Regions from separate parts of the Brachybacterium sp. 107 genome, predicted to be linked through region 2. Evidence: predicted binding sites of a transcription regulator. Region 2 holds the regulator's gene; the other holds the start of a gene.

Region 1 (6,255 bases), 250 kb from region 2:
ATCCGTGAGCTGCGGGAGGCCGGGGTCCCGGTGACCGCCTGGGAGGGTCCTTCCTCGCTCGCCCCTGTGCTGCTGTCGTTGTCCGCGGCGCGCACCGCACCGCGGATGCGGAGGTCCTGATGCGACTGGGACTGCTCATCGACCCGATCGCCGAGTTCCTGCTGGGGCTGCGGAGGGTCAGCGGCACACAATGGCTGCTCCGTCTCGTGGGCGTCGCGACGATGCTCTTCGCCCTGGTCGGGACCTTGCCGGGCGGGTTGTTCGTGCACATCGGCACCGGCATCATCACGCTCGCCGTGGCAGGCTCCCTGCTGGTGCAGGCTCTCCGCCCGGACAGCGACGTCGGCCTGATCGCTCCCGCGGCGATCATCCTCGCGCTCGCGGGGCAGGGTGACCTGTCGCTGCTGCGGGCAGCCGGCGTGGGGCTCGCCCTGCTGCTGTCGCACGTCGCCTTCGCCCTGGCCGCGACGATCCCCGCGCACGGGGAATTCGAACGGTCGGCCTGGATGCTGGGTGGCCGAGGACTGCTGCTCGTGCTCGCGATCAGCATCGTCGCGGGACTTCTCGTCGTCGCCCTGTCCGGGGTCCAGTTCGGTGCATGGATGCTCGTGATCGGCATCCTCGGAGCGATCGGCCTGTTCGTGACGGTGATGCCGCGCTCGAGGTGAGCGCGGCATCAGCCCTGTACGAGAGTCACCGGCAGGGCCGACGGGTCACCGGCAAGGCGTACGGGTCACCGGCAGGGCACACGACTCACCGGCCCCACTCGGGGCGCGGGGTGTCCGGACCCTCGTACGGCCTGTCCCTCACCTGTTCCTGGAGCGCCGTCAGCCTGTTCTCGAGCTCGGCACGGATCCCGGCATGGGCGGGGTCATCGACGATGTTGGTGAGCTCGGCGGGGTCGGCGACCAGGTCATACATCTCCCACTCGGCCTCGCGGATCGCGTCGGAGGACCCGGGCGCCCCCATGCCGTCCCCGTAGTAGTGGATCAGCTTGTGGGTGGCGGTGCGGATGCCGTAGTGCGCGGGGGCATTGTGCGAGGGGTCCTCGTGCTCCCAGTAGCGGTAGTACATCGCATCGGGCCAGGTGGCGCGCAGGTGGTCGTCGGCCGAGCCGTCCAGCAGCGGGAGCAGGCTGCGTCCCTGCTGATCGGGGAGGGCCTCCCCGGGGGCGATCCCACAGGCGTCGAGCAGGGTGGCCGCGAGGTCGACGTTGGTGGTGAGCTCATCGATCACCGTTCCGGCCGGGATCGTGGAGGGCCAGCGCACCATCATCGGCATCTGCAGGGACTGGTCGAACATCAGCCGCTTGTCGAACCAGCCGTGATCGCCGAGGAAGAAACCCTGGTCCGACGTGTAGACGACGATCGTGTTCTCCGCCAGGCCGCGTGATTCGAGCTCGGCGAGCACGCGCCCGGTGGAGTCGTCGATGGCTTGGATGGTCTGGAGGTAGTCGCGCATGTAGATCTGGTAGTTGCGACGGGTGCGGGCCTCACGGTTCTCCTCGCCCTGGAGCTCCGGGGGCAGGGGCTGCTTGAGGTCGTTCTCGGTGAGGTCGTCGGCGACGCTCATGCGGACCTCGCGGACCGCGCGGCTCATGGTCGCGTGATCGTCGAAGAGGGTGTCCGGCTCCGGGATCGTCTCCAGGGGATAGAGGTCCGCGTGGCGGGGGTGCGGGATCCAGTTGCGGTGCGGGGCCTTGTGGTGCAGGAGCAGGCAGAACGGCGAATCCGGATCCTCGGCCTGGGTGCGGTCCAGCCAGTCCAGTGCCAGATCGGTGACGGTGTCGGTGGCATAGCCGGGGACGACGGCATCCACCCGCTCCCCGGCACCGTCGATGCCGTACATGACCGGATCGTTGTACTCGCCCTGACCGCGGTAGATCCGCCATTCGTCGAAGCCCTGGGGGTCGTTGCGCTCCTCATGCCCCAGATGCCACTTGCCGAACAGAGAGGTGCGATATCCGCAGTCGTGGAGCACCTGGGGGAAGGTGCGAACCCGATAATCGAATCCGGAGTAGATCGTCGCGGCACCGTTGATGTGCGAGTAGGTGCCCGAGAGGATCGTCGCCCGGCTGGGTGTGCAGATCGAATTCGTGCAGTACAGCGAATCGAGCCGGGCTCCCTGCGACGCGATGCGGTCCAGGTTTGGAGTGCTGTTGACCCGGCCCGAATAGGCGCTGATCGCGTGCGCAGCGTGGTCATCGGTGAGGATGAAGACGATGTTCGGGCGGGTGCTGCCAGGGGATCCCGCGTCACTGCCCTCAGCAGGGCGGTGGGGTACGAACGGGTTCTGCGGTGTCGTCATCGGCTCCATCTCTCCATTCTGACAGGCGAGCGCATCGCGGCCGGTCAGTACGCGCGGTGTGGGACAACTGCCCGGCCTTCCCTAGAGCGGCGTCCTGACCGGGCGCGTGAGGAGTCGGGCCGACAGCTCTGCTCATGCCTGCGTGCCTGCGTGCCTGCGTTCCTGTGTGCGTGTGTGCGTGCGTGCGTGCGTGCGTGCGACTGCATCTCAGCTCGCGCGTGCGGCCGCATCGCCGGTGTCCTGGTCGTCTATGACCCGGTCGTCCATGCCCTGGTCGTCCGCGTTCTCGTCGCCCGCGTTCTCTGCAGACGCGGCGATGATGTCGTGCCCGACGCCGTCTGATCCGGACCCGTCTGCTCCGAGCCTGTCTGCTTCGAGCTTGTCCGCCTCGAGTCCGTCCGCCCCGAGTCCGTCGGCCCCGAGTCCGTTCGCCGCGAGCTCTGGCTCGATCAGTGCGGGTGCGGTCGAGGTGTATCGGTGACCGGAAGGGGTGACGATGACGAGCCGTGCCGGCTTTCCCTCGTCAGCGGCTTCGATGCTCGTCTCCCAGCCCGGGAGCTCCCGGATTAGGTTGAAGCGCTGGCAGTAGCCGATGCCATTATCGACAGTGGTCGTCCCGCCTTCGGAGTATCTGATCGAGTGGTCGACATCGTGGATGGCCGCATCGCACCAGGGCGTCCGGCATTTCTGGTCCCGCAGCAGGATGAACCGACGAACGGCTCCCCGGAACACTCGCCGACGCGGATCTGCCGCGGTCAGCTCGCCCGTGTGCGGGTCGGTGTACAGACGCCGTATCCAGCGCTTCGCCTCCTGGAGCATGCGACGCTCCGGGGGTTTCGAGGGATCATCACCGTGCGGTCCCGGGGAAGGTCGGAGCTGAGGCATCTCCGAATGATCCCGGTCAGAATCGGCATGATCCGGGTCAGCCTCGACTTTCCCCTCACGTTCCGGGGCGACCGCGCAGGGTGTCGGCGACGTGCGCTGGGGCCCAGGAGGGTCGGGCGCACCGGGATCCTCGAGAGTCAAGGAAACTTCAGGCGCACCGGGAACTTCGTGCGCTCCGGGATCCTCGGGGGCTCCAGGGACCGCAGGCGCTTGAGGCAGCTTGGCTGCTGACGTGGTCGCGACTCCGAGTGCGATATCGCGCGCCGTACCGCCTGGAATCGGGATTCCTTCGATCCACGCGGATTTGTTTTCTGTCCCGAGCAGCGTCGTATCCGTCATGAGCAGAGAGATCTCCACTGGAATGGCGTCGACATTCGCCGCTCCCGTGACACGCTCGACGAGCGCATCCGCCATGATCTGCCCTTTCCCCCGTGCATCTCCGGAGCTCTTCGCCGATTTCGATTCACGGGTCAGCGCTGCAAAACAGGCGACACCATCCTTCGTGGGCAGGATGGCATGGAGGATCGACATGCCGTCCGGCGCAGGACGTATCGAGACCCTGCGCTCGGCGACCGCACGGGACGCGCGCTTCACCGCGGCGACAGGATCGAGCTCCTGCGCCCGAGCGCGAGTGGCGCGCCCCGAGGCCGACGCCGTCATGGCGGGGAGCCTTCCCTCGAGCTCCTGGTCGATGAGCTCTCTATCCTCGTCGCTGAGGACGAGCACGTTCTTCGCCACCTCGGCGGCCGCCCATTCGCTGATCTCACCCTGCTCGAGGAGCTTCGTGGTGCGGGGCAGCGTCTCGACCAGGATCCGATGGACGACCAGCTGGTCCGAGGCATGTTTCGGGGTGATCCTGCGGGCAAGTGCCACCTGGTCCGCGACCCCTTTGCCGAGCTGCCCCCTCGCGACCCCCTGGTGCCTCTGCACTGCGATCTGGGACTCCCGGAACGTGACCTCCGCGTGCGCCTGGCAGGCACCGAGCGCACCCTTCCCCCGTTCCAGGGTTGCGATGAGGTCGATCAGGTCATGGTCCGAGGAGCCTGCGAGATCCGCGCCCCGTGGGGCGCGCTCGAGGAGGTCTGTGAGCTCTGCGGTCCAGGCGGACGCAGGCGACGGGCCGGGCAGTGCAGTCACGATCGCCTCCATGGCCATCCCCCTCACGTCGTGTCTTCACGGAACCAGTCCGGCGCTTCTGAACCAGCCCGGTGCTTCTGAACGAGCCCAGTGCTCGAACGCCTGTCCGTTGCTGCCACTCCAGAATGACCCACGAGGCACCCCCGGACAAGACCCCCCATGAATTGGGGACAATTATGTGGATAACCACCCACTGTGGAGGAAAGAAATCACGCAGATCCACAGCTGTGAACGCACTGTGGATATCTCGAATCTGCCTCTCGAATCCCCCGAAACGTCTCCACGACACCTCGTTGCTCGCACCCTGCGGCGTCGCCCCGCCTGCCCCTCGTCTATCCCCTCGCCTACCCCCTTGTCTATTCCCTCATCGCCTCACCTCGTGAGAAGCCTCCCGCCCCTCTCCCGCTCGCCCGCGCGCAGGACTAGCGTGATGCTCATGTGGCAGATGATGGATCTCCTGTACGGGCACAAGAAGGACATGGTCACGCCGGAGAACGCGCTCCCCGGCCGGGACCGGTACCCCTACTCCCTCGCGCGCGAGCACCTCGTGCTGGGCACCGACATGCTCGGCCCCGATTCCCCGGTCGACCCGCGCCCGTGGCCGGCCGACACCGAGGAGATCATCCTGGCCGGCGGCTGCTTTTGGGGCATCGAACGCATCGCGTGGCAGACGCCCGGCGTGCACACGACCTCCTCCGGCTACGCGGGCGGCTACACGCCGCACCCCACCTACGAGGAGGTCTTCTCCGCGAAGACCGGACACACCGAGGCGGTGCGCGTCCTCTACTCCGGCGGCGACGAAACCCTGCGGGCACTGCTCACCCAGTTCTGGGAGCAGCACGACCCCACCACCGCGAACCGCCAGGGCAACGACGTGGGCACCGAGTACCGCAGCGCCGTGTACTGGACGTCCGCAGCGCAGGGCGAGGCGGTCCGAGACTCCGCGGCCCGCTACCAGGAAGCTCTCGACGCGGCAGGTCGCGGCGCCATCACCACCGAGCTGAAGCCCCTCGCGGAGGCCGGCGACGGGCGGTACTACACCGCCGAGCCCGAGCACCAGCAGTACCTGCAGAAGGTTCCGAACGGGTATTGCAACCACGGATTCAACGGCGTGGCCTGCTCGCTCAGCTGATGATTCGGCTCAGCCCTCGCAGCTGACTATTCGGCTCAGCCCTCGCAGTTGACGATTCGGCTCAGCTCTCGCAGGCGCGGTTCGAGCTCAGCCCGCTGACGAGCCGCCCGGCGCCGTACCGGGCAGACCATCCCCGACGTCGCCGCCCATGAGGTTGCGTCGGGCGCCGATGTCCGGTCCCCCGGCAGGTCGGGCGGGGGCCTGCGCGGCACCCATCAGCTGGGCGGCGAAGCCGCCGGCCTCGCGAGGCATCGGGGCGCCGCCCGGACCGCAGGCGTCGGCCGCCGCGGGACGACGCTCGCGCGCCTCTGTCCCGGCCCGGGCGAAGCGGCTCATCTGCTCCGTCGTCGGGTATATCGCGCTGACCACGATGTCCAGGCCCAGCAGCGTCACGGGCAGAGCGCTCTCCCCGGCGGAGTCCAGCAGCGCCCGCACCGGTTCGCACTCCTCGAAGGCCCAGGCGTCCTCATCCTGGAGGTAGACGGTGATCGGGTGGCCGTCCAGGGCCAGGGCCGCGGCCTCGTCGAGGAACGCCTCCTGCGTCTCCGCATCCGGCGGCGGCGAGGGCAGGAAGATGTCCAGTGCCGCCAGCTGCCCGAGATCATCCGCATCGCTCATGGTCACCACGGTAGCGCCCCGCGGGCCGACAGCCGGCTCGCACCGACCTGGCAGACTGTCGAGATGGACAGCTCCGCACACCAGCCCGTACTGCTCGCCCACGACACCTTGGTGATGCAGCAGATCACCGGGTTCATGTCGAACGACTTCGACATCCTCGACGCCACGGGCCAGCA
Region 2 (6,255 bases):
GGTACAGGTCACGCGGGTCGCGCATCAGCGTCTCCTCCCTCGCGGCCGGTTGGATGTCACGTGCCGGATGGCACGCACATCAAGGCCTGTCCACCATAATGGACCACTGTGCTCCGCCGACCCTGGGTCCGTCCCGTGAGGTGCGGCGGAAGGATTCACCGTCAGAGGGGGCAGATCCGTGGACGATGCTGAGGGACAGATCGATCGGGAGATCGCGCACGAACAGGCCTATGCCGATCGTCTCTACGCACGACTGGACGTGCTGATCGGGCAGGTCGAGCACAATCTCGAACAGATGCAGGCCTCCCAGCACGCCTCGACGCATCAGAACCGGTCCGAGCGGGACTCGTTCATGGCGCTGTACGAGGATCGGCTGGCGCTGCTGCGATCCGTCGCCCGTGCCGTGGTGTTCGGACGTCTCGACATGGACGATGCGGCACGCCACTACATCGGCCGCATCGGACTGTTCACCGCCGAGCGTGAGCAGCTCCTCGTCGATTGGCGCGCCCCCGCTGCGGCCGCTTTCTACCAGGCCACCAGCACCGACCGGCAGGACGTGCGCCTGCGGCGACACCTGATCAGCCGCGGACGCACCATCAACGGCCTGGAGGACGACGTCCTGGACCAGTCCGTGCTCGAGGATCCCGACCACGATGTCGTGCTCCAGGGCGAGGGCGCTCTGCTCGCCGCCGTCTCCGGTCACCGCACCGGACGGATGGGCGACATCGTCGCCACGATCCAGTCCGAGCAGGACCGCATCATCCGCTCCGAGAACCGCGGCGTGCTCGTGGTCCAGGGCGGGCCCGGCACCGGGAAGACAGCGGTCGCCCTGCACCGTGCCGCCTACCTGCTGTACACCCATCGTCGTCGGCTCGAGCACACCGGCGTGCTGATCATGGCGCCGACCCCCGGGTTCCTGCGCTATATCGAACGGGTGCTGCCGAGCCTCGGGGAGTCCGGCGTCGTGATGCTCACTCCCGGCGAGCTGTACCCGGGCATCGAGACGTTCCTCCACGACGAGGATCAGATCGCCGCCCTCAAGGGCGACATCGCCATGGCCGAGCTCCTCGACCGGGCGATCCGGCAGCGCCAGATCGTGCCGGACTCCGATATCCGACTGCGCATCGACGGCACACCGATCACCCTGACCCGGAGTGCGCTGCGCGCTGCCCGCCGTGAAGCCCGCGCATCCCACAAGCCGCACAACACGGCTCGCGCCGTCTTCGTCCGTGTGGCGATGGACCGCCTCGCCGAGTCGTACGAGAAGGCGCTGGCCGCCGGCGGCCACACCGTGGTCCCCGAGGACAGGCCCGATCTGCTGTCGGACCTCCGCAACGACTCCGAGGTCAAGAGGCAGCTCAACCTGGCCTGGCTCCCCTACACCCCGCAGGGATTCCTGCGGATCCTGCTCTCCCGGCCGGACCGCCTGCGCGCGGCCGCCCCGCCCTCGCTCGCCGACCGCATCGAGATCCTGGCACGGCCCAAGGACGCGCCCTGGACCGTCCAGGACATCCCGCTGCTCGACGAGGTCGCCGAGCTCCTCGGCGAGGACTCCGCACCTGCCGAAGCACGCGCCCGCGACGCCGCCACGCAGCGCGAGGCGGACGTCGACTACGCCCGCAAGGTCATCGAGAACATCGACAGCTCCGGGATCGTGCGTGCCGAGGACCTGGCCGATCAGGTCAACCGGGTCCGTGATGGCCGCACACTCGCCGAGCGGGCATCGGCCGAACGCAGCTGGACCTACGGCCATGTCGTCGTCGACGAGGCCCAGGAGCACTCACCCATGAGCTGGCGCGCCCTGATGCGGCGGGCACCCACCAAGTCCTTCACGGTGGTGGGAGACGTCGCGCAGACCTCCTCCGCAGGAGGGACGACGTCGTGGGACGAAGCCCTCAGTCCGTACATCCAGGATCGGCTGCAGGTCGAGCACCTGACCGTCAACTACCGCACGCCGAGCCGCATCATGGATCGCGCGATGGCGATGGCGCATGCCCAGAACCTGCCCGTCACCGACGTCAGCTCGGTGCGCGACGGGGACCGCGATCCCGTGATCCAGCGCAGCGACCAGGCGGATCTGGCGCGGACCGCCGCCGATGCGGTCCAGGCCGTGCACACAGAGGGCATCGGACGCCTCGCGGTCATCGCGGCGGCGGAACGGGTGCCCGACGTCTTCACCGAGCTGAGCACTCGCCGCGGACTGCCGCGAGTGGGCGAAGGATCCTCGGGCGTCGACGATGAGATCGCGGTGATGACTGCACAGGAGGCCAAGGGGCTGGAGTTCGACGGCGTGGTCATCGTCGAACCGATGGAGCTGATCGAAGCCCATGGTGCCGGCGACCTCTACGTCGCGATGACCCGCACGACCCACCATCTCGGCGTGGTCCACTCGCGGGCGCTCCCGGCAGGTATCACGCCTGCCTGAGACGGCGATCGGCGGCCGCGGCTTCCCCTCCGCGACCGCCGATCAGGTGTGCGCTGCAAGAGCGCACGAGGGATATCTTATGCACAGACGAGGCAGGACCCGGACCATCTCCACAGAATCCACAGAATCTGGTGCCGGAACCGACAGAGGATCCGGCAGATATGTCGGAATCCGTCCATGATTCCGCCGGATCAGCCCGCTGCCGACGCCTCGGCCCGCAGGCGGACGATGGCCGCGTCGAAGTCATCGAGGGAATCGAAGGCCTGGTAGACGCTGGCGAAGCGCAGATAGGCCACCAGATCCAGCTCCTGGAGCGGCTGCAGGATCGACAGGCCGACCTGATGTGCATCGATCTCGGCCAGGCCGCTGGAGCGGATGTCCTCCTCGACGCGCTGGGCCAGCATCGCGAGCTGATCATCGGTGACCGGCCTCCCCTGGCACGCCTTGCGCACCCCGGAGATCACCTTCGCCCTGCTGAAGGGCTCGCTGACCCCGGAGCGCTTGTGCACCGACAGCGATGCCGTCTCCGAGGTCGAGAAGCGACGGGAGCAGTTGGGGCACTGGCGACGGCGACGAATCGTCGCGCCGTCGTCGGAGGTACGCGAATCCACGACTCGCGAGTCGGGGTGGCGGCAGAACGGACAGTGCATCGGGCCAGGATACCGGCCCGCGCTCACATCAGCGCGATGCACCCTCGAGCACTGGCAGCTCGAGCTCCTGGCCCGCAGAGACCCGTCCTGTCGGAAGCTGGTTCAGGGCTCGCGCCTCGACGACGAACTCCTGGGCGCTCATGCCCTCGGGAGCGTAGTCCTCGGCGTATCCCCAGAGGGTGTCGCCCTCCTGGACCGTCACGGTCACCGCATCGCTCTCCCCATCGCCCGCGAGAGCAGCCGGGATGCCGAACACCAGCAGCGCCGCCGCGGCGACGGCGAGCCCGAGCAGGAAGGCCGTGGCGATCAAGAGCATCCGGCCGCGCCGGGTCGCCTCGAGTCGAACGTCCGATCGAGCAGGACGCTCATTCCGCTCGTGGCGGTGCTGCGGGAGGGGAAGAACCGTAGCCATATCCGTACGCATGTCCGAACTCCTGTTCGATCGAATGTCTGTGCGACTGTAGCCCCACTTCGGCGCGACACGCAAGAGGAACCTCGAACACCTGTTTGGAATCCCGTGCGCGCCGCCCTAGGCTGGGTGACACGACAACGGAACCGCAGGGGTCCGACAGACGAAGCCAGGAGGCCCGCACCATGACGCCGAGCACCCCCAAACAGATCAGGGTTCGCGACGACGCCGTGGAGGACCCTGTGACGGCAGGGCTCACGCGTCGGCAGCGGCTCGTGCTGGAGACCATCAACGCCGAGATCGCCGCGCACGGCTACCCGCCCACCATGCGCGAGATCGGGGATGCGGTGGGCCTGACCTCGTCGTCGTCCGTCTCCCATCAGCTCCAGGCCCTCGAACGCAAGGGCTTCCTGCGTCGCGACCCCAAGCGCCCCCGCGCGATGGAGGTCGTCATGCCCGGTGCCGACGGCACCCCCGAGGCCCCGTCCGCGCCCGAGATCACCCCGAACTCGGTCTCCGTGCCCCTCGTGGGCAGGATCGCGGCCGGCGCCCCCATCACCGCCGAGCAGCAGGTCGAGGACATCTTCACCCTGCCCTCACGGCTGGTCGGCGACGGCGACCTCTTCCTGCTCCAGGTGGTCGGCGACTCGATGATCGACGCCGCGATCTGCGACGGCGACTGGGTGGTGGTACGCAGTCAGAAGGAGGCGCAGAAGGGGGAGATCGTCGCCGCGATGATCGACGGCGAGGCGACCGTGAAGACCTTCGTGCAGCGCGATGACCATGTGTGGCTCATGCCGCACAACCCGTCCTTCGCCCCGATCCTGGGTGACCACGCCGAGATCCTCGGCAAGGTCGTGGCGGTCCTCCGCTCGATCTGAGGGCCGCCGCCCCGCATGCGATGCACGACGCCGCTGGCGTCTGCCGCCCGGGGTCCCGAGCGGCAGGCTCAGCGGACTCGGCAAACTCGGCGGAGTCGGCAGGCTCGGCGGAGTCGGCAGGCTCGGCGGAGTCGGCAGGCTCGGCAGGCTCGGTGGTCTGCTCAGTCGTCCGCGAGGCGGCGCAGGGCGCCGAGAGCCACCTCGGGATCCGTGGTGGGCCACAGCGGCGGCATGGAGTCACGGAGGAATCCTGCGTAGCGCGCGGTGGCCAGCCGCGGATCGAGCACGGCGACCATCCCTCGATCCTCATGGGAGCGGATCAGCCGGCCTGACCCCTGGGCCAGCAGCAGCGCCGCGTGCTGCGCGGAGATCGACATGAAGCCGTTGCCCCCGTTGCGGCTGATCCGCTCCTGTCGTGCCGCGGTCAGGGGGTCGTCGGGCCGCGGGAAGGGGATCCGGTCGATGGTGACCAGACGCAGCGACCGCCCGGAGACGTCCACCCCCTGCCAGAGGGTGAGGGTCCCGAACAGCGAGGCGTCCTCGTCCTGGCGGAAGTTGCGCACCAGGTTCGCCATCGAGTCCTCGCCCTGGACCTCGATCGTGAGATCCAGGCGCGCACGCACGTGCTCAGCGGCCAGCTCGGCGCCTCGACGCGAGGAGAACAGGCACAGCGCTCCCCCGCCCGATGCCTCCACCAGCTCGGTGAGGTGATCGAGCATCGCCGTCGACGGGCCCTCCCGTCCGGGCGGCGGGAGATGCCGTGCGGTGTAGAGGATGCCCTGGCTGCGGTATTCGAAGGGGCTGCCGACGTCCACCCCTGCCCACGCGCCGGAGTCCGCGGCGACCGGGATCTCCTCGGTGCCGATCCGGTCCACCCGGGCCAGCCCCACCTCGCCGGCGGCCGGTTCGAAGCGGTTCCCCAGCGCGAGGGTCGCGGAGGTCAGCACGGCGGTGCGGTGCTCGAGGATCGCACCGCGCATCGCGCCGGCCACGCTCAACGGCGCCACCTGGATGCTCGAGCGCCCCGTGGCCTGAGAGTGGGAGACGGAGACCACGTCGTCGTCGGCCGGGGACGCCAGGCGTTCGCAGACGTCGATGATCTCCTGCAGATTCGCCCGGACCGTCTTGCGGGTTCCGGCCGTCCCCGTCGTCGCATCGTCGCCGGCGTCCTTGGCATCGGAGTGGGCCGTGCGGGCCTCGATCCGCAGCTGCTGGATCGCGTCGGCGAGACGGTCGGGCAGCGGACCGATCACCCGACCGTCCGGGGCGAGCTCGAGGGACTCCCGCAGCTCCTCGGAGGCATCGTCGAGTGCCGTCCCGGCGACGCCGAGGCCGCGCAGGTCGCGCACGGTGCCCCGCAGCATGCCCGGGTTCAGGACATCGGTGACAGCGCTGGTGACGCGCCCGGAGAGGTCATGCGCCTCGTCGAAGACGACCACGTCGTGCTCGGGGATGATGCCGTGGCTGTCGAAGGCGTCGATGGCCAGCAGGGCGTGGTTGGTGACCACGATGTCCACCTCGCGGGCGAGCTCGCGGCTGCGTTCGGCGAAGCAGGACTCCACCATCGGGCAGGTCCCACCCAGGCACTGGGAGCCGGTGACGGAGACCTGGCGCCAGGCACGGTCGGAGACCGGGTCCTCCAGAGAATCACGGTCACCGCTGTCGGTCTCCTCCGACCACTCACGGAGCCGCTTGACCTGGTCCCCCAGGCGTTCGCTGCCCGAGCGCGACGGGTCGGCAGAGGCCTCGGCGAACAGTGCACCGGGGTCGATGTCCACGGGATAGCCGCCATCGATCTTGTGCCGGCAGAGGTAGTTCGCCCGTCCCTTGAGCAGGGCGAAGGTGGGAGTTCGCGGAAGGTGCGGGGCGACCGCCTCGACCAGGCGCGGC

What was found. The regulator LexA, encoded in region 2, represses DNA repair genes until DNA is damaged. The targets are predictions, from matches to a motif close to TCGAACANNTGTTCGA.
Region 1: the regulator LexA is predicted to act here: its motif matches at 4,424-4,439, upstream of ACT3UL_RS01340 (DUF222 domain-containing protein).

What each region holds. Positions count from the first base shown of each region.
Region 1 covers NZ_JBQSYW010000001.1:297,057-303,311, forward strand. Annotated here, with positions in the region: gene ACT3UL_RS01325 (DUF58 domain-containing protein) at 1-120, shown strand, start outside; gene ACT3UL_RS01330 (hypothetical protein) at 120-668, shown strand; gene ACT3UL_RS01335 (sulfatase family protein) at 754-2,307, opposite strand; gene ACT3UL_RS01340 (DUF222 domain-containing protein) at 2,515-4,329, opposite strand; gene msrA (peptide-methionine (S)-S-oxide reductase MsrA) at 4,766-5,461, shown strand; gene ACT3UL_RS01350 (arsenic metallochaperone ArsD family protein) at 5,549-6,079, opposite strand; gene ACT3UL_RS01355 (LURP-one-related/scramblase family protein) at 6,143-6,255, shown strand, end outside.
Region 2 covers NZ_JBQSYW010000001.1:46,544-52,798, forward strand. Annotated here, with positions in the region: gene ACT3UL_RS00195 (proteasome assembly chaperone family protein) at 1-25, opposite strand, end outside; gene ACT3UL_RS00200 (HelD family protein) at 179-2,425, shown strand; gene nrdR (transcriptional regulator NrdR) at 2,617-3,075, opposite strand; gene ACT3UL_RS00210 (LysM peptidoglycan-binding domain-containing protein) at 3,104-3,385, opposite strand; gene lexA (transcriptional repressor LexA) at 3,670-4,365, shown strand; gene ACT3UL_RS00220 (ATP-dependent DNA helicase) at 4,527-6,255, opposite strand, start outside.